4 regions of the Agarivorans gilvus genome follow, and region 2 is predicted to be linked to each of the others. Evidence: predicted binding sites of a transcription regulator. Region 2 holds the regulator's gene; each other region holds the start of a gene.
The links. Region 2 encodes ArgR, which controls arginine synthesis, uptake and breakdown. Its sites were predicted from a motif close to ANTGAATANNTATTCANT; they were not measured.

Region 1: a site for ArgR is predicted at 5,765-5,782, ahead of argA (amino-acid N-acetyltransferase). Genes of this name have one in related genera too.
Region 3: a site for ArgR is predicted at 6,289-6,306, ahead of AR383_RS06110 (OadG family protein). Genes of this name have one in related genera too.
Region 4: a site for ArgR is predicted at 1,968-1,985, ahead of AR383_RS09570 (aspartate aminotransferase family protein). Genes of this name have one in related genera too.

The regions. Positions count from the first base shown of each region.
Region 1 covers NZ_CP013021.1:2,283,710-2,291,933, reverse strand. The annotation lists gene AR383_RS10730 (MFS transporter) at 1-846, shown strand, start outside; gene AR383_RS10725 (phthiocerol/phthiodiolone dimycocerosyl transferase family protein) at 895-2,184, shown strand; gene AR383_RS10720 (GrxA family glutaredoxin) at 2,305-2,562, shown strand; gene AR383_RS10715 (DUF4250 domain-containing protein) at 2,728-2,922, shown strand; gene AR383_RS10710 (porin) at 3,297-4,313, shown strand; gene argA (amino-acid N-acetyltransferase) at 4,406-5,746, opposite strand; gene AR383_RS10700 (helix-turn-helix domain-containing protein) at 5,988-6,644, shown strand; gene AR383_RS10695 (HDOD domain-containing protein) at 6,966-7,790, shown strand; gene AR383_RS10690 (efflux RND transporter permease subunit) at 7,833-8,224, opposite strand, start outside.
Region 2 covers NZ_CP013021.1:1,848,704-1,856,927, forward strand. The annotation lists gene rnr (ribonuclease R) at 1-1,364, opposite strand, end outside; gene AR383_RS08640 (tetratricopeptide repeat protein) at 1,440-2,039, opposite strand; gene mdh (malate dehydrogenase) at 2,261-3,190, opposite strand; gene AR383_RS08650 (transporter substrate-binding domain-containing protein) at 3,369-4,079, opposite strand; gene argR (transcriptional regulator ArgR) at 4,269-4,736, shown strand; gene AR383_RS08660 (ABC transporter ATP-binding protein) at 4,884-5,936, opposite strand; gene AR383_RS08665 (ABC transporter permease) at 5,952-7,628, opposite strand; gene AR383_RS08670 (extracellular solute-binding protein) at 7,724-8,224, opposite strand, start outside.
Region 3 covers NZ_CP013021.1:1,296,257-1,304,480, forward strand. The annotation lists gene AR383_RS06085 (M16 family metallopeptidase) at 1-1,496, opposite strand, end outside; gene AR383_RS06090 (YqaA family protein) at 1,514-1,930, opposite strand; gene AR383_RS06095 (beta-phosphoglucomutase family hydrolase) at 1,951-2,562, opposite strand; partial or broken gene AR383_RS06100 (sodium ion-translocating decarboxylase subunit beta) at 3,027-4,156, opposite strand; gene oadA (sodium-extruding oxaloacetate decarboxylase subunit alpha) at 4,168-5,955, opposite strand; gene AR383_RS06110 (OadG family protein) at 5,976-6,218, opposite strand; tRNA gene AR383_RS06115 (tRNA-Arg) at 6,557-6,633, opposite strand; tRNA gene AR383_RS06120 (tRNA-Arg) at 6,688-6,764, opposite strand; tRNA gene AR383_RS06125 (tRNA-Ser) at 6,776-6,868, opposite strand; tRNA gene AR383_RS06130 (tRNA-Arg) at 6,914-6,990, opposite strand; tRNA gene AR383_RS06135 (tRNA-Arg) at 7,032-7,108, opposite strand; tRNA gene AR383_RS06140 (tRNA-Arg) at 7,163-7,239, opposite strand; tRNA gene AR383_RS06145 (tRNA-Arg) at 7,280-7,356, opposite strand; tRNA gene AR383_RS06150 (tRNA-Ser) at 7,368-7,460, opposite strand; gene csrA (carbon storage regulator CsrA) at 7,674-7,853, opposite strand; gene AR383_RS06160 (aspartate kinase) at 7,963-8,224, opposite strand, start outside.
Region 4 covers NZ_CP013021.1:2,024,928-2,033,151, reverse strand. The annotation lists gene AR383_RS09585 (phosphoglycolate phosphatase) at 1-46, shown strand, start outside; gene trpS (tryptophan--tRNA ligase) at 77-1,081, shown strand; gene AR383_RS09575 (anthranilate synthase component II) at 1,330-1,914, shown strand; gene AR383_RS09570 (aspartate aminotransferase family protein) at 2,203-3,414, shown strand; gene astA (arginine N-succinyltransferase) at 3,523-4,551, shown strand; gene astD (succinylglutamate-semialdehyde dehydrogenase) at 4,592-6,061, shown strand; gene AR383_RS09555 (DUF1338 domain-containing protein) at 6,077-6,871, shown strand; gene crp (cAMP-activated global transcriptional regulator CRP) at 6,921-7,559, opposite strand; gene AR383_RS09545 (OsmC family protein) at 7,771-8,175, shown strand; gene AR383_RS09540 (phosphoribulokinase) at 8,176-8,224, opposite strand, start outside.

The sequences.
Region 1 (8,224 bases), 440 kb from region 2:
AACCAAATACTCGCGCGCTGCCTCATTAGTGACAGCTATCGCGGCCTAGGGTTAAAACATGGCTTTGCTTGGTTGGGAATGGCTGCCTCGGTTATACCAGTGGTTGGCCCGGTGGTGGGCGGCGTCGTTACCGCCTATTGGGGCTGGCATTATATATTTTTCATCATTGGTGCAGTGGTGAGCATCGTCATGATGACAGCGGCTAAATACTTACCTGAGACACAAACCAAGCCGGGGCCACATTTGCAATTTAAACGCGTCATGCGTAACTATCTTGAGTTGGCGTTGAATCCACATTTTATCGCCTACTCTTGCTTAGCCTGGATCGCCAGTATCGGCTTGATGTATATGATTAGCAGCGCGCCTTTTGTATTGCAGCACGACTTTGGCTTAAGCGCCGATAGTTATGGCTTGGTGATGATTATTCCAGCGCCGGGCTTGGCCTTAGGTAGCGCCTTCACTCGGCGCTATAATGGCCGCTGGTCAGAATTGCAGGTCTTAGCCTTGGCATCTACTTTGCCTTTTATCGCCACCTTAATACTGTTGCTTAAAGGGAATGAGCTATCGTGGGTCATATTTGCTATGAGCTTGATTAGCGCTAGCGTTGGCAGTATTTATCCTATCTCGCAATCTGGCTTGTTTGCGCAGTTTTCATCGCAAGCGGGTACGGTCTCGGCCTTAAGTGGTACTAGCCAAATGACTTTAACCGCGCTAGCTGTTGGCTTGCTAACCAGTATCTTGTTGCCGAGCACAAATGGAATGGCGATCATATTTACGGTGATGGGGCTGTGTTTAATGTTAGCTATGGTGATCCAGGTTATGAAAGTGAAGCCACTAGCTGTGTAAAGATAGTACGCTGAATTTATAACAATTTTTCTGACATAAGGAGCCCTGATGACGATTAGAGCTTTAGGCCATACGGAGTCTTTATTTGCCAGTTTAACCAGCAGTGGGGCAATGTTGGTGGTGAATGCGGTAGTGGTAAAAGGCAGACTTAATGCAGATTTAGCGCCGCAGATTCATCAACTATTGTTAGCCAGACATCCCTTTTTGAGCCTCTGTTTACAAGGCGATGCACAGCACTGGCGTTGGCAAAACTGTTCCGCTCCGCTTGAGTTGAAGGTTGATTACCTTGAGTCGCAAGCATTTCAGCCAAGTTTGGCTGAACTCATGGAGCAGCAAAGCAATCAGCCTTTGTTGGTGGGAGGGCCGTTGTGGCGAGTTCGTTTGTTAGTTGGGGCGGAGCAATCAGCTTTAATCATTAGTCTTCATCATTGCATTTGTGATGGCCTCTCGGCTTCCGCCTTGCTGGCTGAATGGTTAAGTTACCACCAGCAATTATTACAGAAAGTCGCCATTCAGCCGAAGCGTTTAGCGCTACGGCCTAGCGTTCATCAAGCGTTGAATCATCAAATGCCTCCGCAGGGTGGCAGCCCTTTTTGCGCCCCCCTCTCTAGCAAACAAGCTAAGGCGTGGTTGGTACAAAGTGAAGTGAGCCTAAAGTCTCGTAACAAATTACAACTCATTAGTTTTGAAGCGGCCCAAACCAGCGCGCTGCTTAAGTTGGCGCGCGCTCATCAATTGAGTTTAACTATATTGCTTTACGCTGTAGCTATAGAAACCGCTTTAGCGTTAGCTAAAATCCCAACTGATTCGGTGAGTGCGGGAGGGAATGCTAATCTACGGCCAATTATCGAGCCAGCCGTTGACGAGCAAGAGTTGGCTTGTTACGTGTCGATGTTTTCTTTTAATGTGGCTTGCTTTGATGATGACGATTTTTGGCAGCGGGCTAAGCGGATCCACCATTTATATCAACAGCAGGTAGCGACGGGGTTGCACCTTATCTCGTGCAATGATGATTGGTGGCGGCAACAAGCTTCTCGTACGGAGCAAGATATGCAACTCGTGGCCGGGCGTTTTAATTGTATTCATCTGTCTAATTTGGGCAATATTGAGCACTTGTTTGCGGCTTCACGAGAACAAGGCTTAGAGGCTCAGCAATATTACTTTACCGCTGCTCAGCACCTTATGGGTTCCATTTTTTGGTTGGGTACTCAGACGCTGGCGGAGGGCTTAACGGTTACCGTCAATTGTGTTGAACCCATCGTCAGCCAGAGCATGCGACGCGAATTTGCTGAGCAGTTTAAAGCGCGTTTGCTCAGTTTGTTACAAGGGCAAGATTGACGGCTAACCGCTATTTTGATTAATAGTTATGACCTATTACTTACAACGAAATATTCAATTTTTTTATATTGCATTTAGTCGGTATAGTATAGGCAAATCTTGTTTCCTTGGAGTTTAACTATGTTTGCAGTAATTTTTGGTCGTCCTGGTTGTCCTTTTTGTGTTCGTGCTAAACAGATTGCAGAACAGCTAAGCGAAGCGCACGAGGATTATAACTACCGTTATGTGGATATTCATGCCGAAGGTATTTCTAAAGCTGATTTGGAAAAAACTGTGGGTAAACCGGTTGAGACGGTACCGCAGATCTTTGTTGATGAAAAACACGTGGGTGGTTGTACTGAGTATGAAGCACTAATGCGCGAACAGTTTGATTTCTAAAATTAATCTATCGATAAAAAAAGCTTGGTATTTACCAAGCTTTTTTGTTTTGAGAGAGATGCGAAAAAAAATTAACGTTTTGCTAGAGCTCGCGGCTACAAAATTATTAAAACTTTAACTAAGCTGAAATTACCACGAAGCCTTAATTGAACAGGGGAGTGCGTAATGGATGCTAGCTACATGTTAAATCTTGATGCCAACATCTTATTGGGGATAGTTAACGAGAAACTACGCTTAGAATGCGATAGTTTGGAAGATTTGGCGCTTACTTTTGGTTTTGAAGAGCGCTCGCTCGCTCGTCGTTTAGAAAGTATTGGTTATCACTATGATGTGATAAGTAATCAGTTTAAAGCATTCTAAATCACCGGGTGCATCTCCCGATAAATTCAGTTTAGGTTTTTATCGGGAGTTCGTTGTACAAAGTATATTCCCTTATATGGCTGAGCCGCACTAGCCAAGCTCTCATCGGAACGGATTTGTGAGCCTCACTAGCTTGTGCTGGCGGCTTAGATGTTGTCTTCTATGGTTAGTTTTCACCGCGGTTAGCAAGGGGTTTAAGCTATTTTATAAACTAACTCATGCTAATAGTTGTTTAAATATTAGTCACTTGGCGCCTTGCGCTAAAGTTCCTCTGTCATTTATCTTTAATTTTTCAGTCACCTAATTGTCATTTATTACCCCTAAGATTTCGCTCAACTTTTGTTGAGTTGGTTCACATAATTTTAGGGATTAAAATGAAAAAGCTTACTATTATCGCCTTAGCTATCGCTGCGGCTTCTGGTTCTGTTCAGGCTGCCAAAGTCTATAAAGATGATAAACACTCGGTTGATCTATATGGTCGCGTATACGCTGGTTATACTGCCGGCGATGATGAAGGTCGTTCTGATAACTTCGGTTCTGACCAATACGTACGTTTTGGCGCTAAAGTTAAGTCAAACATTGACGAAACCAATTACGCTTTGGCGCGTTATGAGTTGCAACTAGAAAACAATGATGAAGGTGACGACGCTTCTAAAACCAAAACGCGTTTAGCCTATGCTGGTTTTGGCGGCAACTACGGTGAGTTTACCTTTGGCCGTAACTACGGTGCTCTAGAATTAATCGCCGACTGGACCGATAGCAGCTACGTTAGCCCTTACGGTAACAGCGCTCTAGGTATTAGCTCTAGCCGCGAAGAAGGCATTGGCCGTTCTGACAACGTGTTGAAATACGCTGGTGAATTCAGTGGCGTAGACGTGCATGTATCTTACAAGTTTAACGACAATGAAAAAGAAGATGGCGTTAGCCAAGATAACTCAGCCTACGGCATTGCTGTGGCCTACACCTTTGACTTCGGTTTTGGTTTAGGTGCTGGTTATAACGTAGCGAATAATGCTGACGGTATTGACGACAGCAAAATGGCTATCTTCGGTGTGAATTACGACGCTAACGGTGTATACGCTGCAGCTAACTACGCTACAGGAACTAACAACAAAGGCTTTAAACAGCACCGCGCAGATAGCCAAGGTGACCACACTGGTTACGAAATGGTAGTGGGCTACAAGTTTACTAAAAACTTCCGCGCTCAAGCGATGTGGAACAAAGCTGAGTTAGAGCCAAACGATGGCGCTAAATTCGATAAAGTAGACTACTACACTATCGAAGGTCGTTATAACTTAACTAAACAACTACGCATTGTGGCTGCTTATCAAATGAATCAAATTGATGATGCCAAAGATGAATTCCACTTTGCCGCACGTTACGACTTCTAAGCACTACCCTGCACGCTAAGCACTAGCTTAGCGTGCGCTTCCTTATTTTCTTATGTTTGTCGCTTTCCAGCTCCTTGTGAGCTGGTTTTTTTTTAAGCAATGTTGATAAAGAGGATCTTTGAGCGCCGCTGCAAGTTGTAAATTGCTTGTTTTTCGGTAGGTAGATCTTCGAAGTTGGCTAAGGCAAAACCACGCTCTCTAAACCAGTGAATACTTTTGGTGGTAAGCACAAACAGCTTACTTAAGCCCTGTTGTTTAGCACGTTTAATAATGGCCTGTAATAGTCTATCGCCACGGCTGGCTTGGCGATATTGAGGGTGGCTAACTAAGCAAGCCAACTCGCCCATGTTTTCTTTGTTAAAGGTATACAGGGCGGCACAGCCAATGATCATGCCGTCTCGTTCAACAATGGTGAAACGGTCGATTTCCATTTCTAGTAACTCACGCGAGCGGCGAACGAGTATGCCTTGCTCTTCTAAGGGGCGTATTAATTCGATAATGCCGTTAATATCATCTAAACGCGCTTCGCGGATCCGCTCGTAACTGTATTGTACCAGTTGGGTGCCGCTGCCATCGCGAGTATAAAGTTCTTTGAGTAAAGCGCCGTCTTGTTGATAGCTGACAAGGTGGCAGCGCTCAATGCCGCGGTCGCTACATTCAATGGCAGCTCGTAGATATCGCAGCGTATCTTTATCGGTATGTTTTAAAAATGCTTCCGAGGCCATTAACTGATGAGCCGTATCCGGCAGCAACTCACTCACTAAGTGGCCTGCGTCATCATGGATCCCTTGCTCTGGACAAAAATAGATAACCTTGTCGGCTTTTAGGGAAACGGCGATTTCAGTGGTGATGTCTTCCGAGCAGATATTAAATAGCTCGCCGGTCACTGATACGCCAAGAGGCGAGACCATAACAATCTCGCCATGCTCAAGCTGACGCTTAATACTTTGGTGGTTAATCCGACGTACTTTACCGGTATGTAGAAAATCGATACCGTCTTCCACACCTATTGGTTGAGCCACCACAAAATTACCGCGCACAACGTTAATATGGGCTTGATGCAGTGGAGAGTTAACTAAGCCCATAGACAGCTGAGCTTCGATATCCATTTGAATTTGGCCAACCGCCTGTTTGATGATGTTCAGGCTGCGCTCATCGGTAATGCGTTGTTCACCGGCGAAAAGACAACTGTGTTGATGGGCTGCAATCAGGCTGTCAATTTGTGGCCTGGCGCCACACACCAAGACGATTTTTACGCCTAGGGTTTTCAGCAAAGCAATATCTTGAATAATGTTGGTAAAGTTATCGCTGCTACTGGCCTCACCACTGAGCATGACTACGAAAGTTTTTCCTCGGTGGGCATTAATATAAGGGGCAGACTGGCGAAACCAAGTTACTAAATCTTCGGCCGAGCGGTCCAAGTTCGTCTCCATGAATAACTAATTACAAGTTTTGACTAACAAGTCAAATTGACTTTAATTGTTGCATAACTAGAGCCATTGTCGAGGGCTAAGTTTCCTTTCTTTACAAATCTTATACACAGATGTACGGCGATATAGTTGTGAAGTTGCAAAAGGTAGAGTATAAGCTGCTGTGTTATCACAATGATAGCAGTAATAAATATTGATTTTATCAGTTTATCTAATTGGAATTGATGAGCAACGAGGGTTATTTATGGAAAACTATGTCGTACCTGAGCATTTGGCTATGCGTAAACAACCCAGCCAAGCTCGCACCAGACGACTAGTTGAGCATATTCTAGATAGCACCCTATGTTTGATTCAAGAGCAAGGCATGGCTTCGGTCAATACCAACTTGATTGCTAAATATGCTGAAATCGATATTGCTTCCCTGTATCGCTTTTTCAAAAACAAAGAGGCGATTTTCTTTGCTTTGGCGCACCGTTGGTTTATTAAAGTCCAGCAGGTGGTAGTAGAGCAAGACTTCCAACAGCAAGTTGGCAATATTCTTCAATACAAAGACAGTGCCCAAATTAAATTGCGAGCCTTGCCCGAAACAGAGGTCATGTTGGTTAGCTTTCATGAGCTGTTTACCCATGATAAAGATTTTAAAGCACTGGAAAATTGGAACCGCAGCATCATAGTGTCAAGAATGAAACGTTCATTCATTGACAATGGTAGTCAATGGGACGACCAAGCGATAACCAGTGCTTGTGTTTACTTGTATGGCCTCACTAGAAATTTCATGGCGGGAACCATTGGCATGTCTGAAGACGAGCATCTGCGCCAATTTGCTTGGTTCCAGGTGAGCGCTAACCAGTTACGTGAATTGGTATTAAGTGGTGAAGTTCCAGCTCATTTTGTTGCATAAATGCAAGCTTAGGGCTAGGTAAGCCTCTGCTTAGTGATAAAGCCTATAATTTAATGTGCTGATTTGTAAGTTTATTTGCTTTTACCCTTGTTCATATAAGCTTACACTTTAAGGCCTCTAATATTTTATCTTTCCTGCCGTTTTGTGCGTTGTTTACTGTATTTTCGATGGCTATCAGGTCAAACTATTCTTAATATTTATTCGTCTCAAATCATCAATTCAAGCGCAGTTTATTGCTTAAGCTAAACTACCATTCAAGGCGATGATAAAGCGATAAGAGCCAATGTTTATGGTTCACTATCTTTTTCTAGGGAGTAAGTCATGGAACTGGAAGCCTTTTTCCAGCAGGTTAAAAAACTGCCAGTGATGCCGCAAATTATGCAGGAGTTGCTAACCAGCATTAATGACGAGAATGTCGACTTGCATCAACTGGGCAAGAAGCTATCAACTGACCAGTCGCTAGGCGCAAACGTATTGAAAATGGCTAACTCGGCTGCTTTTCGTGGTGTGAAGCAAATTGACTCGATTGAAGCAGCGGCTATTCGGCTTGGCTTAAAACGGGTGCGCTCGCTGGTGGTGGCCGCCGGTTTAAATGGCATGATGCCTAGCAAAAATTTTGACCAACAACAGTTCTGGGGACAGGCTATTCACGTGGCCTTATTGGCCCAAGCCTTGGCCAAGTGCAGTGACATAGAGCCCGATACGGCATTTACCTGCGGCATGTTGCATAACTTCGGTGAACTACTGATCGTTAGTGCCACGCCTGAAGAGGCCGGTCTAATTGAGCTGTGTTTAGAAAGTGGCGAGACTCGGGTTTCGGCGCAACGTCAAACACTGGGTTTAGATTATGCGCAAATTGGGGGAGAATTGGCTCGCCGTTGGAATTTTTCTCCGGTGATTACCGACGCCATTGAGCAGCAGCTTAACCCTATGGATTATGAAGAAGTATCCCGCCCTGCGGTGCTGATCCGCCTGGCCATTTTTGCTCACCATGCCTTAAATGCCAATTTGAGTGCCGAAATGGTGGCCAATAATTTGCCCGAGCCGCTATGTCAGCTGGCTGGGGTAGATAAAACCAAGGCGCAAAGTTACATCGAAGAGGCGATAGAGCAAGGCGAACAAATGGTAAGCCATAGCATGGTGTAATAGGCCAAGCTTTTGATATTAAAGGCCCCTAAGGGGCCTTTTTTATGGGCGAGTCGGCTTTTTAAAAGCAGCTAACCACCAGCGTTTAAAAGCGATCAAGGCTTGCTGAGCATCATTTAGTAGCAGGTAGTTTACTGGCACCACCAAGAGCGTAATCAGGGTGGCGAAGATGATGCCAAAGCCCAGCGAGATGGCCATTGGAATTAAAAATTGGGCTTGGGTACTCTTTTCAAAAATCAGCGGCATCAAACCGGCAAAGGTGGTGAGAGAGGTGAGAATTACCGCCCGAAAACGTGCCACCCCAGCACAGGCCACCGCCACCATAATGTCCACGCCCTTACGTCGTTGCCGGTTGATATAGTCCACTAGGACTAAGCTGTCATTTACCACCACCCCGGTAAGCGCCAGCATGCCCATCATACTCATAATGGTTA
Region 2 (8,224 bases):
ACATTCGCTTGAATCATGCACTCTTCAATCATCTTGTGCGCGTCATTGCGGGTAAGCGGAATAATCTGCTCAATTTTTCGCTGAGCATTAAAAATGAAACGCGTTTCTTGAGTTTCTAGCTCAATACCACCGCGTTCAGAACGGGCTTGTTTTAAAGCTAAGTACAGACGATGTAACTCTTGCAGGTGCGGAACTTGCTCTGCATAACGCTGGCTTAAGGCTTCATCTCCCTCCAAAATTGCCGCTACTTTATTGTAGGTAAAGCGAGCATGAGAATGCATCACGGCTTCGTAGAATTTATACCCCGATAAGCGTCCCGCGGCCGAAATCGTCATTTCGGCCACCATACACAAACGGTCAACATTAGGGTTTAACGAACACAAACCATTAGACAGTTGTTCCGGTAACATGGGAACAACTTGGTCGGGAAAATATACCGAATTACCGCGATTTAAGGCTTCTTTATCTAAGGCCGAATCGGGACGCACATAGTAGGACACATCGGCAATCGCCACCCATAAACGCCAGCCGCCAGACTTTTTAGCTTCGCAGTAAACCGCATCATCAAAGTCGCGGGCATCTTCACCATCAATAGTAACTAGAGGTAAATCGCGTAAATCAACGCGATTGACTTTAGCCTCGTCATCCACCTCTTCGGCGAGTTTCTCTACCGCTTTGCTTACCGCCTTAGGCCATTCGTGAGGGATATCGTGATTGCGTAAGGCCACTTGCACTTCCATGCCAGGCGCCATTTTTTCGCCCAGAATATCAATTACCTTACCTACGGCCAATTTGGGCGCAGAAGGACGGCTCAGTACTTCCACCACCACCACTTGCCCTTGGCGGGCACCAGCGGTATCGTTTTTGCCAATGATAATATCTTGGTTAATACGGGTATCATCAGGCACCACATAACGGTGATTACCTTCCACAAAAAAGCGCCCCACCAATTCTATAGTGCGTTCTTTAAGTACACGTATCACTTGGCCTTCACGACGTCCCCGCTTATCCATACTTGAAGGAGCGGCCAATACAAAGTCATTATGAAAAACCTTGCGCATTTCCTTTGCGGGAAGGAATAGATCACTACCTTCTTGAGTGGTTTTGAGAAAACCAAAGCCATCACGGTGACCAATAATAGTCCCCGTCACTAAGCCTAAACGCTCTGGTAAGGTATAAGCGCCAATACGTGTAGTCACTAACAAACCTTCTTCGAGCATTTCAGCCAAAGTCGCGGAAAACTGGGCCTGTTGCTCGGCATTACACAGCGCTTGCAGCCAATCCTTAGAAACTGGCGCCATTTCCTCGCTAACAGCAGCAAGAATGTGGGATTTGAGAGTGGCTGATACAGCCTGATTTTGCATTAACTCACCTATAAGCTAGAACCATTAAGGGGCTCCTTAATAGAATAGCTCTATGTTAATGCTTTGCGCCTAGCTTTAGTAGGGTTGGTTGCTCGCTTTAGCCTTAACTACCACATATTCAGGCATTTTTTGGGCTAATTTAGCCAATAGTTGGCTTGCCTGCCTATGGGTTTGCTTGTCAGCAATAATCGAATGATGCAACCAGCGGTAGGCATCTTCATAATCATAAGGGCTACCGTTACCGTCAACATACAGCTGCACCAAACGCAGCTGTGCGGCCAAAAAGCCACGCCCCGCAGCTTCTCTTAATAATGGAATCGCCTTTGCGTAGTCTTGCTGCACCAAGGTTCCGGTAGCGTAATAACGGCCTAATTGTTCCATTGCAGCGGCTAAACCTTGGTTAGCGGCTCGCCACATGTACATCAAGCCCAACTCTGGATCGGCATCAACGCACACTCCCCAGGCCAACATATCTCCCCACAGAAATTGATAGCTAGGAATAGCAACGATTTCTGCACGAGCTTCAATATCTTCGACCAACTGGCAGTCATCGGCCTTCACCCGAGCAAGATGCTGGTTATTATTGATCCATGCAATCAATTCATCTTGTTGGTACAATTGCACCGCTTCAATAGCAGGAGGGCTAGTATATTCTGTAGGATCAGTATTCACCATTTCGGAACTAGCCGGCTCCGCTTCATCGTCGACCGACAAAGCATCAATCGATTCAGCATGGGCAAGGCCTAACACGGCCCACAAAAGTAATGAAATAACGTGCTTATTCATATCCAATCCTCTTAACAATTAAGCTATCGGCAGGCATAGAAAAAGCTGTAGTCGCTTTAGCATAAAAAAAAGGAGTGCTGAGCACTCCTTTCATTTAGCTTCGCGAGCTCTTACACAAATTCAATACCTTTTTCGATATCGCCATGTAAGGTATCTAACATGCCATCAATGGCCTGTTTTTCAAACTCACTCACTTCACCGTAAGGTAAGATTTCAACTACACCTTGCGCACCAAGACGCACTGGCTGAGCAAAAAACTGTGCGTGCTCACTACCGCCATCGACGTAGGCGCATTCAACAACCTCTTCGCCCTGAGCCGCTTTAACCAAAGACAAACAAAAACGCGCTGCTGCTTGGCCCATAGAAAGCGTGGCACTGCCGCCACCGGCTTTAGCTTCAACCACTTCAGTACCCGCATTTTGAATACGTGTGGTCATCGCAGCGATTTCTTCATCGGTAAAAGAAATGCCTTCTAGCTGAGACAATAAAGGCAGAATGGTCACGCCACTGTGGCCGCCAATCACGTTCAGTTTAATGTCGGCTGGGTTTAAGCCTTTCGCTTCAGCAATAAAGGTCTCAGAGCGAATCACATCAAGCGTGGTCACACCAAATAATTTAGCGGGATCATAAACGCCAGCTTTTTTCAGTACCTCTGCGGCGATTGGCACAGTGGTATTCACTGGGTTGGTAATAATACCTATGCAAGCTTTAGGGCAGGTTGCAGCCACTTTTTCAATTAGGTTTTTAACAATACCAGCATTGATGTTGAACAGATCCGAACGATCCATTCCTGGCTTACGCGCCACACCAGCTGAGATTAATACGATGTCTGCTCCTTCTAAGGCTGGGCTAGGGTCTTCACCAGCAAATCCTTTAATCGCCACTTGTGTAGGAATGTGGCTCAAGTCAACAGCAACACCTGGGGTTACTGGAGCAATATCATATAGCGAAAGTTCAGAACCAGCGGGTAACTGGGTTTTTAATAGTAATGAAAGGGCTTGGCCAATTCCGCCTGCAGCTCCTAATACGGCAACTTTCATCCAACTTCTCCATGCTTTTTTTGTAGTGGTAGAGGGGACGTCTATAAAGACTCTGACAAGATAACGGAATACACCTAAAAATACAATTTGGTAACATTTTTAAAGCAAGTTAAAAACAGTAAAACCTTGCCTCTATCACACTTTAACAACACTGTATAAGACCTTGGTCTAACAGACTTTACTGTTTAAAATAGTGCTTGTATAGGCTTAGGTAGCGACCATTGTTTTTTAACACAGTAAGGGCGTGATTGATTTGTTGTAACAAACTTGGATTTTGTTTAGATACGGCAATGCCCAAGCCCCCTACCGGATATTTTGGCTCAACTTGAGTAACAAAACCTGTATGACTAGCAAGCCAATACTGCGCAGCAGCCGCATCTAAAAAAACCGCATCAATTTTACCTTGGCTTAAATTAGCCAGTGCTAGCTGATAACTCGGATAGGAAATTGACAATAATTCGGGGCGTTGACTGCGCAGAAAATGCTGAAAACTAGAGCCACTTTGTACCGCAATAACCGAAAAGTCAGCCAACTCAAACCCAGCATGACTAATGTATACCGCGGTATTTTCGAAATAAGGCTGGCTAAAGCTCACTTGCTCTAAGCGAGCATTGGTAATATCTAAGGCCGATATGGCTAAGTCATAATTACCCTCGGCCACGCTGTCCAATAAACTATCAAAAGGCTGATGGTAAAACTCACAGCGTCGCTTAATTTGCTGGCATAGCGCCTTGGTCAGGGCTATATCAAAACCCACAATCTGTTTATGTTCATTAAAGCTCTCGAAAGGGGGGTAAGAGGCTTCGGTTACCACTCGCAATGGCACCTCTTCGGCGACTAGCCAATTGCTAAATAGGAGGGTAATAAAAAACAAAAACTTAAGCCACATCGTTCGCTACTCGTTTAGGATGAACTGCTTATATTAATCTAGCTTAGCAAAGCCTCCCAACTAATTAAAAGTTCGCCATTGTTCAAATTTGTGCCCAAGCATGCATTTATATGCACAAATGTCGAATAAAGTTGATATAAGCCATAAACTTGGCGACAATAAGCACGGATTTATAAGCTCGGATCACCGATGAAATATAGCGATAAACAAGAACAATTAATTAAAGCCTTCAAGTCACTGTTGAAAGAAGAACGGTTTGGCTCACAAGCTGAAATTGTTACCGCCTTGCAAGAGCAGGGCTTCGAAAACATTAACCAATCCAAAGTATCCCGCATGCTGAGTAAATTTGGCGCGGTGCGTACCCGCAATGCGAAAATGGAAATGGTTTATTGCCTACCAGCAGAACTGGGGGTGCCCACCGTTTCCAGCCAATTAAAAATATTGGTATTAGAAATGGACTATAACGATGCATTGATCGTTATTCATACCAGTCCAGGGGCGGCGCAATTAATCGCCAGGCTACTTGACTCACTGGGTAAAGCCGAAGGCATTTTAGGTACCATCGCCGGCGATGACACCATCTTTATCACGCCAACCCGTGATGTTGCTATTGCCGACGTTTACCAGTCAGTAAAAGAACTATTTGAAGCTGGATAACTCACCTCAACGCTGTTCTAAGGCTCTTATTCAAGGCAAGTTGCGCAGTAATAGTGGGCTATTGTACGCAAACTTAACGCCGAGGATGGCTTTAAGGGCGGTACTAACCTAATCCAAGTTATGATTAACTCCCTATCTTCGCTAAAGCTAGGCTTTAGCGAAGATATATGCCGCCTCTGTCGCTACCGACAACCACACCTTGGTTCCGGTACTCGCCTGCCAATGATCACGCATACGCGCATGTATTACTCGCTCAGGCATACTAGGTAACTGTAATCTAAAGTGCGTTTCATCACCCATGGCATGAACCGAAATCACCCTCGCTTCAACGTACTGACTGTTTTCTAGTTGGTGCACCACGATATCTTTTGCCCGTACAATTACGTCTACAGCCTGAGCTTCGGCTATCTGCTCGGTCAAAAAACACCCCAAAGGCGTATCAACTCTGCCTTGCTTCACATAACTTTCAAAACGGTTGCTCGGCCCAAACAAAGCAGCCACAAAAGCATTTGTTGGTCGTTGGTAAATCTCTTGAGGGCTATCATTTTGCACAATTCTCCCCTGCTCCATCACCACAATTCTATCAGCAATAAACATCGCCTCTAAGGGATCGTGGGTAACCATCACCGCAGGAGTATTGCTTTTTTTCAAGACATCGAGGGTTTCTTCACGTACTTGTTGACGTAAGTGTTCATCTAAGGCAGAAAAGGGCTCGTCGAGTAACAAAGTGCTCGGTTCTGGCGCTAGCGCGCGAATTAAGGCCACCCGTTGCTGCTGGCCACCAGACAAGGTGTGAGGGAAACGTTCCAACAAACCCTGCATGCCCATGGAGGTCAAACTGTCTTCAATCCACTGCTTTCGCTGTGGAATATTTTGCTGTTTACGTAAGCCGTACTCTATATTCTTACGCACGCTCATGTGTGGAAACAAGGCATAGTCTTGAAACATCATGCCAATACTGCGCTGCTCTGGTGCCATATGGATCGCTTGCTCTGGCGCGGCAACTAGCTGTTGCTGCAAATATAACTCACCACTTTGTAGGCGCTCTAAACCCGCAATTAAACGTAACAGCGTGGTTTTACCGCAACCAGAAGGCCCCAATAAGGCTACGATTTGATTGCTTTCCACCTCAAAATTAATATCCCTTAAGGCCTGTTGCTTTCCGTAAAAGTGATTAACTTGTCGTAAAACAATACTCATTATGTTGTTACATCCTTAAGTGCGGCTCTGCGAAGAACTAATATTTCGGCTCATAATAATGACCGGAATAATCCCCGCTAACAATATGGTTAGTGCCGCTAGCGAACTCTGTTCCAATTGCTCCAATGAAGCCAATTCCCAGACTTGAGTAGACAGCGTATTAAAATTAAATGGGCGCAATATTAAAGTAATCGGCAACTCTTTCATGGTATCGACGAAGACCAGCAATATTGCCGTCAATAAACTAGGCCGAATTAACGGCAGATGGATCCGCCAAAGTGTTTTACCTGAACGGCTACCTAGTATTCTTGATGCATCGTCCATCTCTGGGGTAATTTTGCTAAGGCTGGCGTCGAGAGTACGGTAGCTTAAGGCAATAAAACGCAAGGAATAAGCCAGCACTAAGGCGCCTCCGGTACCGGTTAATAGCAAGCCGGTAGGGTAAGCAAACCAAGCCTGCATGAGTTGGTCAACCCAGTTATCAAATAAGCCTAAGGGATACAAAATACCCACGGCTAATACCGCCCCCGGTAAGGCATAACCTAAGGTAGCCGCTTCCGCAATGCTACGCATTTGACTACTTTTAGACAAACGTACGCCGTACGCCAAGAGCAGCCCTAAAGCACAGGTTAACAGCGCCGCCATCACCGCTAAAGAAAAACTATTCCAAGCACTAGCTAGGTATTGTTCTAGGCCCGCATCGAGACTGCGAAAGGCATAATGGCTTAATACCCCGACAGGCAATAAAAACCCAAGACAAATCGGCAATAGGCACAATAAACAAGCAACATAAGCTTTCACGCCAGTGAGCGGTTCGGCAAACATGGCAGGGGATTGGCCAGTTAACTTGTAAAATTTACCAGCGTGGCGACTATAACGCTCTAAGCCTAACAACAAAATGGAAAAGCTGACTAGCATCAATGCTATCTGCGCTGCCGCCGATAAGCTGCTCATGTTTAGCCATACATCAAAGATCCCTGCGGTTAAAGTGGGTACCGCAAAAAACTCCACCGTGCCATATTCGTTAATGGTCTCCATTAACGCCAAGGTGACCCCTACCACTATCGCAGGCCTCGCCAATGGCAAGGCTACTTTAAAAAAACTTTGAGTTTGGCTTTTTCCCAAACAGCGGCTCATTTCAAACAGCTGAGCGGCTTGCTCAACAAAGGCAGCTCTAGCCAGCAAATAAACATAGGGATAGAGCACTAAACTAAGAACAGCGATGGCCCCCTGAATGGAGCGAATTTCGGGAAACCAGTAATCTCTTGCCGTTTGCCAGCCAAAGATAGCCCGCAAGCTTTTTTGCACAAAACCGGCATATTCCAGTTGGTCGGTAATCACAAAAGCTAGAATATAACTGGGTACCGCCAAGGGCAGCAGTAAGGCCCACACTAACAAGGACTTTAGCGGGAAGTTAAAGCGTGTCACCAGCCAAGCAGCGCCGGTACCTATCAAGGTAGTGAATAACGCAACGCCAATACAAAGCGCTAAGGTATTCTTTACATATACCCAGAATACGGTGCTGAGAAGATGTTGCCAAATCTCCGCATTATTCGACCAAGAAAGCTTGAACACCGTAAACACCGGGATAAACGCGAATATTGCAATGGCTAAGGCAAGCCATACCCAGATATCTAATCCTCGCGGCACAAGAGAAAAACGATTGGCAGTTTGTTTGGCAGTGATGCTCATAGTTTCCAAATAAAGGGTCTTTACTAACGAAAAGAGCTGACCCCTAGGCCAGCCCTTGTAGTTCAGCTTGCAGTGAAAATTGAGTTTAACAACCTTTATAAATCAAAGCCAACTCGGTCGACTAAGCGTGCTGCGGCGGCACGTTGCTCAGCCACTTCTTGCAAGGAAATACGGTCAGCTTTAAAACTTCCTAAACTTTCGATGAATTCGTCAGTTTCGATGCCTTCTCGAACCGGTTCTTCAAAGTTCGCGGTAGCATACAAGCCTTGGGCAGTTTCACCGACTAAAAATTCTAATAGTTTGATGGCGTTATCTTTATTCTTGGCAGTATTTAATAAACCCGCACCAGAAATGTTGATGTGCTGACCGCGGCCACCCACTTGCTGGTCTAAATAGACCACGCGGATCTGTTCCGCCCACTGCTGCTGCTCTGGGCTCTTAGTATTGTAAAACATCTTGCCCATGTAGTAACGGTTGGCAATGGCAATATCACACTGCCCTTCAAAAATAGCTTTAGCTTGAGCGCGGTCATTACCTTGAGGTTTACGCGCTAGGTTAGCCTTAACCCCACGTAGCCAAGTCTCTGCCACAGCTTC
Region 3 (8,224 bases), 550 kb from region 2:
TCCTCAATCTGAGGAATGGCTAGCTCAGCAGGCGAGACCGAACTCGCCTCGGGTAGCTGTCGAGGTGTTGGTTGGTAATTATCGTTCGCGGCTAATAACTGACGCTGCCCTTTGGGGACCACGCTCATCACCACTCTAGGCTTATTTAAAATGTAATGCCGATACGCCTGTTGCACCTGTTGTTCATTTACCTTGTCAAACTGAGCCAGCACTTGGCGAATGAATAAAGGGTCACCAAAAAAGGTTTCGCCGTAGGCCAACTGAGTGACCACGTCGGCGACGCTTTCCAAACTATAAATGGTTGAGGCCTTAAGAGAAGAACGTACCCGCTGCAGGTCCGCCTGGCTCACGCCCCGAGCCGCGAAGTCATCGATGGCTTGGTCGACGTCTTTCATCAGCTCAGCCAGCGTTAAGCCTGACTGAGGATTGGCTCGAACATAAATAGCCAAGGTACAGGCCATTTCTCGACAATAATGGGAGCTGCCAGCCGATAAGGCTTTACCGCTCTCCACTAAAGATTGATGCAATAAGGAGCTTTTTCCACCACCGAGAATTTCCGAAAACATATCTAAAGCCACTTCATCTTCGGCACCGGCATACACCGTAGGATAAGTAATATATAACAATGGAATATGCACCCGGTCCTCCAAGGAGATATAACGGGTTTGCGTGAGCTGAGCTGGCCTAGGCGTGACTTTGGGTACTTCGGGGCCGCTGGGAATAGTGCCGAAGTATTTGTTCACCCACTCAAGAGTTTGAGCTTGGTCGATATCACCACCAATGCTAAGCACAGCATTATTCGGGCCATACCAACGTAGGAAGAAAGCCTTCAAATCGTTTACATCAACTCGATTTAAGTCTTCAACATAACCGATGGGCTGCCAAGAGTAAGGGTGATCTCGAGGATATAGCGCCTCGCCCACCCGCTCAGACAACAAACCATAAGGCGCGTTATCAACTCGTTGGGCTCGCTCGTTTTTCACCGTATCGCGTTGTATTTCAAACTTCTTTTGACTTACCGCATCAAGTAAGAAACCCATTCTATCGGCTTCTAACCAAAGTACTTTTTCCAGCTGGTTGGCAGGCACGGTTTGGTAGTAGTTGGTACGGTCTTGAGTGGTGGAGCCATTCATGGTGCCACCGGCTTCGTTAATAATTCGAAAGTGCTCTTGGTCACCTACGTGCTTAGAGCCTTGGAACATCATGTGCTCAAAAAAATGAGCGAAACCTGATTTACCCTGTTGCTCTCGGCTAGAGCCAACATGATAGGTCACATCCACATGGACTAAGGGCGCACTCTGATCTTGATAGAGTAAAACGGTAAGGCCGTTAGCTAGGCGGTATTTTTTATAGCCTATCTGTAATTCACTGCCATTGGCCTCCACCTGCTCAACTAAGCGTATACCCGAAGGTAAGCTTGGTTCATTAGCTGGGGTAACATAAGCGCAAGCCGCTAAGGCAAGCACTCCTAATAGGCTAAACCACTTCAATCCCATGTTTACTCTTTTTAACATCAATTAACTCCAGCATAGGCATTGGCTAATACCACCAATATTGAATAACGCGCTAATTTCCCAATTAACATCAATAAGCTACTTTGCACTACTGGCAATTTAGCCGCGCCAGCCACAAAACATAACACATCGCCCACTAGCGGTAGCCAACTTAGTAACAATACCCATACACCAAACTTATTCACCCAAGGTCTCGCCTTAGCTTGTTGGGCTAAATCCGGTAGAAAGGCAAAGCGTCGATGGGCAAAGTCGAACAAGCCCCAGCCCATGGCAAAGGTAATTAAACCACCTAAGGTATTACCGATACTCGCCACCAATAACAAACTTAACCACTGCTCTGGATATTGGCTAAGCAGCCCTAACAATAACACTTCAGAACTACCGGGTAAGACAGTGGCCGACGACAGGGCACTCAAAAATAACGCTAACAGCACCGCTACAAGGGCTCGACAAAATAATTAGCGGGCCACAGTTCTCGAACATCTACGTAGGCCATCCCTGCAGCTTTTGCCGCCGCAATACCCGCATCGGCATCTTCAAAGACTAAGCAGCGCTGCGGCTCCACCTGCATCAGCTCGGCACACTTTAAAAAAGTATCGGGGGCGGGTTTATGCCGAGCCACTAGATCGGCTCCAACAATCGCCTGCAACTGCTCAGCAACACCTAACTTATTCAACAGCATCTCTGCTTGCTGCTGACTGGCCCCGGTACCTACCGCCATTAGCTTTTCGCCTAAGTAATGCTCGAACACTTTTATTAAAGGGGTAACCTGTACCTCTTGATTCACTAGCTGATGATAACGTTGCTCTTTAGTTTCTGAGATTAAAGCCACGTCAAGATCTTGAATATTGGCCTGCTCAGCTAAGATTTCAACCGTTTGCTCGGTAGGTTTACCACTCATAGCCAACATTTGCTGCGCAGTAAAAGGAATATTGAACTTGTTTAAAGCATACACCCAGGCTTTTTGGTGCTGCCCCATAGAATCAATTAAGGTGCCATCCATATCAAAAATGAAGGCATCATATTCAGCGTATTGCTCTAGTTCCATAAACACTCTTTGTTAACAATTTTGGAGGAATAACAATTATTATCAGCATCATAACAATAAGCCCCACCATCAAGCACGAGTTGTTTGTGGCTTATTTGGCTGTTACCAAGCCGTGATAAGCTGCTTAGCACCGCTATAGACTAAAATAATCTCTGTGAGGCGAGGCGAAGTTGCTAAGTAAAGCGCTTCTTTTATCGGTTAATACGAGTAAACTAAATATCATCAATCACTTACGTGAACAGGTAGCGCTATGGTTCGGTTTTTTTTAGTACCTTTAATTCTAACCATTTTATGGACACTGTTTTTGTTTCATTATGGTTTGAGCTTTAAACAGGGTTTAAAAGGTTATTATTGGATCATTGGCGTCAGTTGCGCTTTGATTGGCTTTTTTAGTCTGATGATATGGATAACTCATTAGCAAAAAAAAAGCTTGCCGAAGCAAGCTTTTGATTAATCTCTAAAGTTTATCCTACCCAAGAGAGTAGCACCCCGGCCGCTACCGCACTGCCTAATACACCAGCCACGTTGGGCCCCATTGCGTGCATCAATAAGAAGTTATGAGGGTTTGATTCTAAACCTACTTTGTTTACCACCCGCGCCGCCATTGGTACAGCAGACACCCCGGCAGCACCAATTAAGGGGTTAATTTTACCACCACTTAAGCGACTCATTAGCTTAGCCATCAATACCCCAGAAGCAGTACCAATAGCGAAGGCTACCGCGCCTAAAGCAAGAATGCCTAGGGTTTCTACGGTTAAGAACTTATCGGCAGAAAGCTTTGAGCCAACAGCAAGACCAAGGAAGATGGTCACGGCGTTAATTAACTCGTTTTGCGCAGTTTTACTCAGACGGTCTACTACGCCACTTTCACGCATTAAGTTACCTAGACAGAACATACCCACTAGAGGAGTTGCCGCAGGCAAGAACAAAATGGTTAAGCCAAGCACCGCTATCGGGAACAAGATTTTCTCGCGCTTACTCACCGGGCGCAATTGCTCCATTTGGATTTCACGCTCTTCTTTACTGGTTAGCGCTTTCATAATGGGCGGCTGAATAATCGGCACCAAGGCCATATAAGAGTAGGCCGCCACCGCGATAGCACCGAGTAGATCAGGAGCCAATTTAGAGGCCAAAAAAATCGCCGTAGGGCCGTCAGCTCCACCAATAATGGCAATCGCAGAAGCGTCAGCCAAGGTGAAATCAAAACCTGGAATAGTGTTTAGCAAAATAGCGCCAAATAAGGTGGCAAAAATACCAAACTGGGCTGCGGCTCCTAGTAACAACATCCGAGGGTTAGCAATCAAAGCGCCAAAATCGGTCAGCGCCCCACTCCCATGAAAATCAATAAGGGGAATACGCCGGTTTCAATACCCACATGATAAATGTAGTAAAGTAAGCCACCTTCCTCAGTGAATCCGGCATTGGGAATATTTGCCAGTACCGCACCAAAGCCAATCGGCAGCAGCAACAAAGGCTCGAATTTGCGTACAATTGCCAAATAAAGCAACAGCAAACCCACTGCCATCATCACCAATTGACCGGGCTCGAAATTAGCAATCCCGGTCTCAAGCCATAACTTTTGTAATCCTTCCACTTTATGGCTCCCTAAGCGATGCTCAGTAGGACTTCGCCCACTGCAACCGCATCACCTTCTTTAACTAATACCTGCTCAACCACACCGGTTTTTGCAGAACGGATTTCCGTTTCCATTTTCATCGCTTCCATAATCAGCAGCACGTCACCTTCTTGCACTTTCGCACCCGGTTGTACCACCACTTTAAAGATATTTCCGGCTAGCGGGGCTGGAAGCTCTTCAGCACTACCAGAAGCGGCACTGGCCACAGGGGCACTAGCAGCAGCTGCAGAACTTGAAACCGCCGCTACGCCGTCAATTGAGCCTTCAGGGCCCACATCAACGGTGTACAGTTGTCCGTCTACTCTCACCGAGTAAGTTTCTACACCGCCAGCTTTAACGGATTTTGCAGCGACCGCTTTAACATCGTCAGCACTAGGTACGGGTTCAAAGGCATCGGGGTTGCCACGATTTTCTAAAAACTTCAAACCAATCTGTGGGAATAAGGCATAAGTAAGCGCGTCATCAATTTTAGCCTCAGCCAAAGCAAAGCCTTTGTCTTTGGCAAGCTGCTCTACTTCAGCTTCTAAGCGCGCCATTTCTGCCTCAAGTAAATCAGCAGGGCGACAAGTAATGGCTTCTTCGCCATTTAATACTCGAGCTTGCAGCTCGCTGTTTAACTCACCCGGCGCTTTACCATATTGACCACTTAAGATACCGGCGGTTTCTTTGGTGATGGTTTTGTAACGTTCTCCAGTAAGCACGTTAATTACCGCCTGAGTACCCACAATTTGTGAAGTAGGTGTCACTAAAGGAATGTAGCCCAGATCTTTGCGCACTTTAGGGATTTCAGCTAACACTTCGTCAATCTTGTCTGCCGCGCCCTGCTCTTTTAACTGGCCTTCCATGTTGGTTAGCATACCGCCAGGTACTTGGGCGATGAGAATACGCGAATCAACACCTTTTAAGCTACCCTCGAACTTGGCGTATTTCTTACGCACTTCACGGAAGTAGGCAGCGATGGCTTCCAACTTAGTTAAATCTAAGCCGGTATCACGCTCAGTACCTTCGAGCATTGCCACAATAGTCTCTGTTGGGCTATGGCCGTAAGTACAGCTCATTGAAGAGATTGCCGTATCGATAATGTCGATACCCGCTTCAATCGCCTTCATATGGGTAGGTAAACTTAAACCGGTGGTGGCATGGCAGTGTAAGGCTAACTCTACATCGGTTTCGGCTTTCAAACGTTTGATCAGCGTTTCGGCTTCATAAGGCTTCAACAAGCCAGACATATCTTTAATCGCAATAGAATGACAGCCAATGTCTTCTAAACGCTTCGCTAGGTCTACCCAATTATCGATAGTATGGATGGGGCTAGTAGTATAGGAGATGGTTCCTTGAGCATGGGCTCCGCAATCTAGCGCAGCTTTAACCGCTGTTTGGAAGTTACGTGGGTCGTTCATCGCATCAAAAATACGAAAAACATCCATACCATTTTTAACTGCTCGCTCGACGAAACGCTCTACTACGTCATCGGCGTAGTGACGGTAACCCAATAAGTTCTGCCCACGTAACAACATTTGTTGCTTGGTATTAGGCATGGCTTTTTTCAGCTCACGCAGACGCTCCCAAGGATCTTCGCCTAAATAACGGATGCAAGCATCAAAAGTTGCTCCGCCCCAAGTCTCTAAAGACCAATAACCAATTTGGTCGAGTTGCTCAGCAATAGGTAACATATCTTCGATGCGAAGACGTGTTGCTAACAATGATTGATGCGCGTCGCGCAATACAACATCAGTTAATGCAAGTGGTTTAGACATTGCCTTAAATCCTCTTTAAGTTATTTGGCCTTCCGGTACTGTTGAACGGCAGCAGAAATTGCGGCTACCACGGCGGCGTTATTGGCAGGTTGGGTCGATTTTGGCGAGGCCGGTTTAGGCTCGGCAATATCTGCAATTGGAGGGGCGACTTTAGCCAAGCCCATTACCGCAACAATTAATAGCGATAAAAAGCAAAAAACGGCGATCATCCCGACCCCCATTAACGTTGCCGCTTCGACTAGCAGCTCGGTCAAATCCATCATAATTTACAATCCACGTCCTTTAAGATTGGCGTAAGAATTACACGCAAATCAATAAAAATCAAACCTGAAGGCTGAATAATTATTCAAATGTATATCATTGTTAACCGGATTATATCGATAAGATGCTCTACTGCCACTATCGATTTAACCTTACACCAGTTAAAAACACCAAACCTTAACATTTGCGCAACACACGATTAACGCTCATCAGGTGGCTTATAAGAAAGACTAATTTATCAGTTTGGGAGAACGAAAAGTAGTCTTCGTGATCACAAGTGGAAAAATTCAAGATGAATAAATGGTGAATAATAAACAAGCAGTGTAGCAATACACTAAAATGGCGCGCGTGGAAGGATTCGAACCTCCGACCGCCTGGTTCGTAGCCAGGTACTCTATCCAGCTGAGCTACACGCGCGTGGGGTATAACAAGCCTAGAAGAGATTTGCCCAAGCTTCAAATAAAAAAGAAATGGCGCGCGTGGAAGGATTCGAACCTCCGACCGCCTGGTTCGTAGCCAGGTACTCTATCCAGCTGAGCTACACGCGCGTTGAAATCGATGGCGGTGAGGGAGGGATTCGAACCCTCGATAGGGCTACAAACCCTATACTCCCTTAGCAGGGGAGCGCCTTCGGCCACTCGGCCACCTCACCTCGATTTCACTTCACCCGCTTGCTAAAAGCAAACCGGTAGAAGAATGGCGCGCGTGGAAGGATTCGAACCTCCGACCGCCTGGTTCGTAGCCAGGTACTCTATCCAGCTGAGCTACACGCGCGCAGATAACACGTTGTTACAATGCCTAAGCATTTTAAAATATGGCGCGCGTGGAAGGATTCGAACCTCCGACCGCCTGGTTCGTAGCCAGGTACTCTATCCAGCTGAGCTACACGCGCACAGATAACACTTCAATAAAAAAAGCCCACATCACTATGAGCTTTTAATAATAATGGCGCGCGTGGAAGGATTCGAACCTCCGACCGCCTGGTTCGTAGCCAGGTACTCTATCCAGCTGAGCTACACGCGCGCAGATAACACGTTGTTATAATGCCTAAGCATTTAAAATATGGCGCGCGTGGAAGGATTCGAACCTCCGACCGCCTGGTTCGTAGCCAGGTACTCTATCCAGCTGAGCTACACGCGCGTTGAAATCGATGGCGGTGAGGGAGGGATTCGAACCCTCGATAGGGCTACAAACCCTATACTCCCTTAGCAGGGGAGCGCCTTCGGCCACTCGGCCACCTCACCGCGATTTCGGATGCAGATATTACTGCTTCAAAAAATATAGTCAAACCTTTTTTGTTACTTTTCTCTCGTTCGTTCAGCTTTCGAACAGTTGACAAAGTTTTTGACTAATAACTGGCTAATATGCCATCGCTAAACAACTTAGCGCCGAGTAAAAAAACAAAAGGAAGCCAGAGGCTTCCTATAGTGCTATAGCATTAAATTGACGATACTGGCTTAAGCACCGGCGCTTTTTTCTGCTTGAATACGCATATAAATTTCTTCACGGTGAACCGATACTTCTTTCGGTGCATTCACGCCAATGCGCACCTGATTACCTTTTACACCGAGTACAGTAACGGTTACTTCATCCCCAATCATCAAGGTTTCGCCAACACGGCGAGTCAAAATTAGCATTAATATCTCCTCAAATTGATATTTTTTTGTTCTTTAGTGACCTGTCACTTAGCGACTATTCTATGGCAATTAACCCATAGACTAGCCTGTTTAAGCTCCAGAGTCATTATTATTGGTCTAGGTTATAGGCGGTATGTAGTGCGCGTACCGCCAGTTCCAAATACTTTTCGTCTACCACTACCGATACTTTGATTTCAGAAGTCGAGATTAGTTGCATATTAATGCCCTCGTCACCTAAGGTTTCAAACATGGTTTTGGCGACCCCAGGGTGGTTCATCATGCCAACGCCAACAATGGAGATTTTGGCTAGAGAATCTTTACCCTGAACGTCACGAGCGCCTAGCTCCTGCGCTGTTTGCTCTAAAAGCTGC
Region 4 (8,224 bases), 180 kb from region 2:
CCTAGTAGAATTGGTCGAGTTAATTGATGGCTCGGTGACGGCTTAAGCCAATAGTAAAAGTTTATATAGGAAGATCATGAGTAAACCGATTGTATTAAGTGGCATTCAGCCATCTGGTTCATTAACCATTGGTAATTATATTGGGGCAATTAACCAATGGATCGACATGCAGAATGACTACGATTGCCATTTCATGTTGGCCGATCTACATGCCATCACCGTTCGCCAAGAGCCTAAGCAGTTTACCAATCAAGTCTTAGATGGCTTAGCCATGTACATCGCTTGTGGTTTAGACCCAGAAAAAAGCACCATTTTTGTTCAGTCTCAAGTGCCGGAACATGCACAACTGGCTTGGGCATTAAACTGCTACACCCAAATGGGCGAGCTCAATCGAATGACTCAGTTCAAAGATAAGTCGACCAAGTACGCCAATAATACCAATGCGGGCTTATATACTTATCCCGCTTTAATGGCTGCTGATATTTTATTGTATCAGGCTAATGCGGTACCGGTGGGGGATGATCAAAAGCAACACCTAGAGTTAACTCGTGATATCGCCAATCGTTTTAATAACCTTTACGGTGAAATCTTTACCGTACCAGAGCCATTTATTCCTCAGTTTGGTGCGCGGGTAATGTCTTTGCAGGAGCCCACTAAGAAAATGTCTAAGTCGGATGATAATCCGAAGGCCTTTATTTTGCTTAGCGATACTCCTAAGCAGATTGCCAAGAAGATTAAAGCTTCAGTGACCGACTCCGACGAACAAGCGCGTATTTACTTTGACCGCGATGAAAAGCCCGGTGTGTCTAACTTACTTACCTTGCAATCGGTAGCTACTGGTAAGTCTATCGATGAGCTGGTTGCCGGTTACGAAGGTAAGATGTATGGTCATCTTAAAGTTGATACTGCCGATGCGGTGGTGGCGATGATGGAACCCATTCAGCAACGTTACCAAGCCTTACGTGAAGATGAAGCCGCGCTACAAGCGATTATGGCTAAAGGCGCTGCGCGAGCCAGTGAGCAAGCCAGCAAGACACTGAGTAAGGTATATGATGTGCTAGGCTTTATTCGTTTAAAATAAGCCTATTAAACGCTTAAGAGCCCAGCTAAATGCTGGGCTTTTTTATAGGCTAAAACTGGTGTTAATGGCTGGCGTAGGGATGAACTCATACCTTACCTCGCTACAAATAATTCTGTTGCTTTCCGCTGCGCGGTTTGATAACTCAAGGCAAGCGAAAACAGCCTTGATTTTGCGCTGTGTATTGTTTTGAAATCGGCTACTATATCTGCCTATTACTATTTAGAAGCAATACGGGTGATTTGAGCTAGATGCTACTTATTATCGATAACTACGACTCCTTTACTTACAACTTGTTTCAATACTTCTCTCAGTTAGGCATTCAAGTTGCAGTTCGCCGTAATGATCAGATAAGCCTAGAGCAAATTGAACAACTGGCGCCCAGTCATTTGGTGATTTCACCCGGCCCTTGCTCGCCCAACGAAGCGGGTATTTCACTGGATGTGATCGCCCACTTTGCCGAGCGTTTGCCAATACTGGGGGTGTGTTTAGGCCATCAGTGTATTGCACAGCATTTTGGGGCTCAAGTGGTTCGCGCGGCTGAGCCGATGCACGGTAAGCTTAGACCGGTTTATCATCAACAGCAGTCGGTGTTTAAGCAGCTAGATAATCCACTAAAGGTGACTCGTTATCATTCGCTAGTAGTAGATAAGCACAGTCTGCCGGAGTGTTTAGAGGTGACGGCTTGGAGCCATGATGATGAGGGAAAACAGCATGAGATTATGGGGCTTAAGCACCGTGAACTACCGATCCATGCAGTACAGTTTCATCCGGAAAGTATTCTTACTCAACAGGGTTTAAGCTTATTAGCGAACTTTGTTGCTTCTAAAAAATAGAACGTATTCGTTGTTATACTCTCTTATATATTGATTATGTAGAATGAATAAACAATGCATATTTATGCTTGGTAGAGCGGTTTTTGGCCAGTGGCGGAGTCTGCGGGCTTAAATTGTTTTAGAACTATGCACTAAATATGCGTAAAAATGGCCATATTTTATATGGTCTTCGCGGTGATTGCTCAGACAAGGCTCTTGAGATTTGCCATAATCGCCAAACTGTTTACAAGTTATTAACCTTTCTGGCTATGAATAACGGATTGCTAGGAAGTGGAAGGAGAACACTTTATGTCACACGCTGTTACTCGTGCGTTATTTGATGAAGTTATGGTTCCAAACTATGCTCCAGCAGCCATTATCCCAGTGAAGGGAGAGGGCTCTAGACTGTGGGACCAAGAAGGTCGTGAGTATGTGGATTTTGCTGGTGGTATTGCAGTTAATTGTTTAGGGCACTGTCATCCAGCCTTGGTTAAAACCTTAACCGAACAAGGCCAAACTCTGTGGCACTTAAGTAACGTTCTGACTAACGAGCCAGCCTTACGCTTAGCTAAAAAGTTGGTGGACTCTACTTTCGCGGAGAAAGTGTTCTTTTGTAACTCTGGTGCCGAGGCCAACGAAGCCGCACTGAAGTTAGCGCGTCGTTATGCCATTGAACATGGCTCAGCCGATAAAACTAAAATCATTGCCTTTGAACAAGGCTTCCATGGGCGGACTTTCTTCACCGTAACCGTGGGCGGTCAAGCCAGTTACTCGGATGGCTTCGGTCCAAAACCCGGTGATATCGAGCATATTCCTTATAACGATTTAGCGGCCTTAGAAGCCATTATCGATGAACAAACCTGTGCGGTGATGATGGAGCCCTTGCAAGGTGAGGGCGGTATTATTAGTCCTGACTTAGCCTTTGCAAAAAAGGTGCGAGAGCTGTGTGATAAGCACAATGCGTTATTGATTTTTGATGAAGTGCAAACCGGTGTAGGCCGCACTGGCGACCTGTATGCTTACATGGGCTTAGGCGTGACTCCTGATATCTTAAGTTCTGCGAAAGCCTTAGGTGGCGGCTTCCCAATTGGTGCCATGCTAACCACTACGGCGATTGCTGCGTCGATGAAGGTGGGTACTCATGGCAGCACTTATGGCGGTAATCCTCTAGCTTGTGCTGTTGCCGAGACGGCCTTTGATATTGTGAACAGTGAACTAGTCTTAGCGGGCGTGAAGCAACGCGAACAATGGTTCCGCGATGCGCTTAATGCCATCAATCAAAAATATCAGGTTTTTTCTGAAGTGCGTGGTAAGGGTCTATTGTTAGGCGCGGTGCTTAATGAGCAATATCAAGGACGTGCTCGGGACTTTTTAACTGCGGCGGCAGAGCAAGGCCTGATGGTATTGGTTGCCGGAGCCAACGTGATTCGTTTTACTCCTTCTTTGATTATTCCCCAGCAAGATATTGAGCTGGGCATGCAGCGTTTTGAACACGCAGTAGCCAAGGTTGTAGAGGCATAAGGTTTTGCAGGCTGGTGCTTAGGCTGCCAGCCTAGCAGGCTTATTAGTTGTATGTGTGGCTAAGGCTTAGCCACTGCTCAGTGCTATTTGATCATAGGAGAAATAGCCATGTTAGTGATCCGTCCTATTCAGGAAACGGACTATCCTGCGTTATTACAGATGGCTGTGAGCTCAGGGATTGGTTTTACCTCCTTACCGGTAGATGAACCCTTATTGCGAGAAAAACTCGCTCATTCCATTCGCTCGTTTGCCAGTGATATCGACCATCCCGGTGATTTGCATTATTTGATGGTGGCAGAAGATACCGACAGCGGCGAGGTGGTGGGCACCACTGCCATCGATGCGGCAGTTGGTTTGAATAGTCCCTTCTACACCTACCATTTGGGTAAGGTGGTTCATGCTTCGCGCAGTTTAAATATCTACAACGTGGTGGAAACCTTAACCCTTACTAACGACTACACCGGCGTCACCGAGCTGTGTACGCTATTTTTGCAAGAATCTCATCGGCAAGGCCAAAATGGCCGTTTGTTGTCTAAATGTCGCTTTTTACTGATGGCTGAGCATCCACATCGATTTAATGACTCGGTGATTGCTGAAATGCGCGGTGTGTCGGACGAGCAGGGGCGCTCACCTTTTTGGCAATGGTTACAAGACAATTTCTTTAGCATGGATTTTCCTACCGCCGATTATTTAACCGGCGTGGGTAAAAAAGAGTTTATTGCCGAATTAATGCCAAAGTATCCCATTTATGTGAATTTGCTGAGTAAAGAGGCGCAGGCGGTGATTGGCGAAGTGCATCAGAAGACTCGACCGGCTTTGCGCTTACTGGAAGCTGAAGGTTTTTGTAAGCATGGTTATGTTGATATTTTTGACGCTGGACCCACCGTGGAGTGTCCCTTACAACTCATCGAAAGTGTTAAGCAATCATTTAAGGTGAGCTTAAGCATTGGCGAGCCGAGTAAGGATGCGCAACAGATGTTACTGACTAATGCGCGCTTAAAAGATTTCCGAGCTTGTGTTGCCCAGATCGAACTACATCGGCAGCAACCAAGGGCGGTGATTTCCCAACAAACGGCTAACGCCCTACAAGTGAGTGAGGGTGATAGCCTTCGAGTAGGCGCTTTGCGTTTCGAATAATGTGCTAGCCCACGGTTGGCGGCTAAGGATTGAGGTAAAAATGGCAGAGTTAAATCAGTTTATTAATGGTCAATGGCTAGCAGGGCAAGGAGCGCTGCTCAAATCCATTGATCCGGCAAAGAACCAAGTGATTTGGCAAGGGAAAACCGCCTCGCCTGAGCAAGTAGAGAGTGCCGTGAGCGCCGCTAGACATAGCCAGTTTGCTTGGTATATGAGCGGCTTAGAGCAGCGTATGGCCACCATCAAACAATTCGCCTCGTTACTCGAAACACATAAAGAAGAGTTAGCCTTGTTAATCGCCACTGAGACCGGCAAACCCTTATGGGAAACTCAGACTGAAATTGCCGCGATGATCGGCAAGGTGGCTATTTCTGAGAAAGCCTATTTAGAGCGCACTGGCGAGTCGAGCACCGAGTTGCCCGCCGCCACCGCAGTATTACGTCATAAACCGCATGGTGTAGTGGCAGTGTTTGGCCCTTACAACTTCCCTGGACATTTGCCTAATGGGCATATTGTACCGGCTCTCATCGCTGGCAATAGTGTGGTATTAAAGCCCTCGGAGCTCACCCCTTATACTTCAGAGCGTATCGTCCAATTATGGCAGCAGGCGGGTTTGCCCAACGGTGTATTAAACCTGGTTCAGGGTGAGCTTGAAACCGGCAAAGCCTTGGCCTCGCATCCAGGTATCGACGGTCTATTTTTTACTGGCAGCTCTACTACTGGTCATGTATTGCATCAACAGTTTGCTAGCCAGCCAGATAAGATTTTAGCCTTGGAGATGGGCGGCAATAATCCCTTATTGGTGGCCGAGGTGGACGATGTAGACGCGGCGGTACATGACATCGTTCAGTCGGCATTTATTTCGGCTGGGCAACGTTGTACTTGTGCGCGTCGTTTATTGCTACCGAAGAGCGAACAAGGCGAATTGATTCTGCAGCGCTTGTTAGAGGTGACTAAAGCTATTGAAGTTGGTGAATACGATGCCGAACAGCAGCCCTTCATTGGCGCGATGATCTCGGCCAAAGCCGCCGCGGCAATGGTGCAAGCTCAGCAGCGGCTGCAAGCTATAGGTGGCAAGCCCTTGCTGCCCTTGGTTCAAGCCGACAGTACTAAAGGTTTTGTCACTCCCGGTATTATCGACGTCTCTAAGGTGGCTGAACTACCCGATGAGGAATACTTTGGCCCGCTATTACAAGTGCTGTTCTATGATGATTGGGAGCAGGCCATAACATTAGCCAATAATACTCGCTATGGCTTATCGGCGGGTTTGTTAAGTAATCAGCCCACCAAGTGGGAAAATTTCCGTCACCGTACTAGAGCTGGCATTGTTAATTGGAATCGTCCAATTACTGGCGCCTCTAGTGCCGCGCCGTTTGGCGGTGTTGGTGCATCGGGAAATCATCGCGCCAGCGCAAAATATGCCGCCGATTACTGTGCTTACCCGGTAGCGTCCATGGAAGGTAGCAGCAGTGTGCTACCCGAAAACTTAAGTCCCGGCTTACACTTTTAAGTGGAGGATAAGCAGATGAACGTGACGCTGTTTTTTGAGCGGCTTTGGCAACAGTATTTGGCGGTAACCCCCAGTGCTGAGAAAATCCATCAACTCTTGGGTGGCGGCCAGCCAATAGTTAACGACCATATTGCGGTGCGTAGTTTTAATCTGCCGGGAACCGGCGTTGAGGCTTTTGCTCAACATTTGTTGGCCATGGGCTACCGCCAAGGTGGGACTTATCATTTTGCAGCTAAACATTTAGACGCGGCGCATTTTGAACATAGCGATCCCTGTGTGCCTAAAGTGTTTATTAGTGAGCTGCAGGTTGAGAGCTTATCGCCGCAGGCGCAGCAATTGGTGAAAAATTTGGCTAGTCAGGTTAACCCAGAACTGTATCTTCGTCCTGAAGTGTTTTTCTCGGGTCGGCCGTGGCAGCTGAGTTATGCTGATTATCAATGCTTATTGCAAGAAAGTGAGTATGCCGCCTGGTTGGCGGCTTATGGTTATCGAGCCAACCACTTTACCGTATCGGTAAATCAACTCGTGGGCTATCAAAGCTTACAGCACGTCAATCAAGCACTACTTGATGCGGGTTTTGTCTTAAACAGCGTGGGTGGAGAAATTAAAGGTTCACCCGAGGTGTTGTTAGAGCAGTCTTCGACTTTGGCGGACCATGCTGAAGTTAGTTTTAGTGACTGCAAACAGTCCATCCCTAGCTGCTTTTATGAATTTGCCTTACGTTATAAACAAGCCGATGGAGAATTGTACTCAGGTTTTGTTGAAGCGTCGGCAGACAAAATCTTCAGTAGTACCGACAGCCGGCAGTAGGCATAAAAAAAGCCGCATCAAAGCGGCTTTTTCGATGGTGTAGCTGCGACTAGCGCGTGCCGTAAACAACGATTGTTTTACCGTGCGCGGTAATCAATTCTTGTTCTTCCAGCATCTTAAGAATACGTCCCACTGTCTCACGAGAACAGCCTACAATTTGGCCGATTTCTTGACGAGTGATCTTAATTTGCATGCCATCTGGGTGAGTCATCGCGTCAGGCTGCTTAGCAAGATTTAACAAGGTTTGCGCAATGCGACCTGTTACATCTAGGAACGCTAAGTCACCTACTTTTTGGCTGGTGATTTGCAAACGGTTAGCCATTTGACCAGACAGACGCATCAGAATTTCAGGATTGACTTGAATAAGTTGACGGAATTTCTTGTAGGAAATTTCTGCCACTTCACACGGGCTTTTGGCTCGGATCCAAGCGGTACGAATAGGGTTTTCAGTATCTTCGAAAAGACCCAGCTCACCCATGAAGTCGCCTTGATTCAAGTAAGACAAGATCATCTCTTTGCCTTCTTCGTCTTTGATCAATACAGCCACTGAACCTTTTACGATGTAGTAAAGGGTTTCTGCTTTTTCACCAGCATGGATCAAAGTACTTTTTGAAGGGTACTTATGAATGTGGCAGTGAGAAAGAAACCATTCCATCACCGGATCAGCTTGAGGTTTGCCAATTACCATATTAAAGAAATCCTCTGTCTTTTTTAATTAGTCGTTAGTTGCACACTAACAAACTGTATTTATTTTAATTGTTGTCCATTCCGCCTCTAGCATAAAAGGCTTCTGGCTTTGCTGCAAGGCATTTATACGCCTTTAGTATGAGGCATAGTCTAGCCTTACACCTTGACCTAGATTAAGCTGCAACACGAAACATTCCTTGGGAGATATTAACATGAAAGCGACCGTTTCTTGGTCTAAAGAACTGCAATTTATTGGTGAAAGTAGCTCGGGTCACCAAATATTAATGGATGGTGATGGTGCAAAAGCTGCGGCTAGCCCTATGGAATATGTACTAATGGCGGCCGGAGGTTGTAGCTCGGTGGATGTGATTTCCATTTTGAGCAAAGCCAGACAACAAGTGAGTGACTGTAAGGTCAATCTAGAAGCGCAACGAGCCGACAGCACGCCTCGTGTTTTTACTCATATCCATTTAGAGTTTGTGGTTAGCGGTACAGACTTAAGCGAGAAACATGTGGCCAGAGCCGTGCAACTAAGCATGGACAAGTACTGCTCGGTTTCTCTGATGTTGGGCAAGGCTTGTGAAATTAGCCACAGCTACCGAATTGAAGCCGCCTAGTTAACGTATTTTTCCTGTCTCTAATAACTGTTGGATCATTGGCGACAGG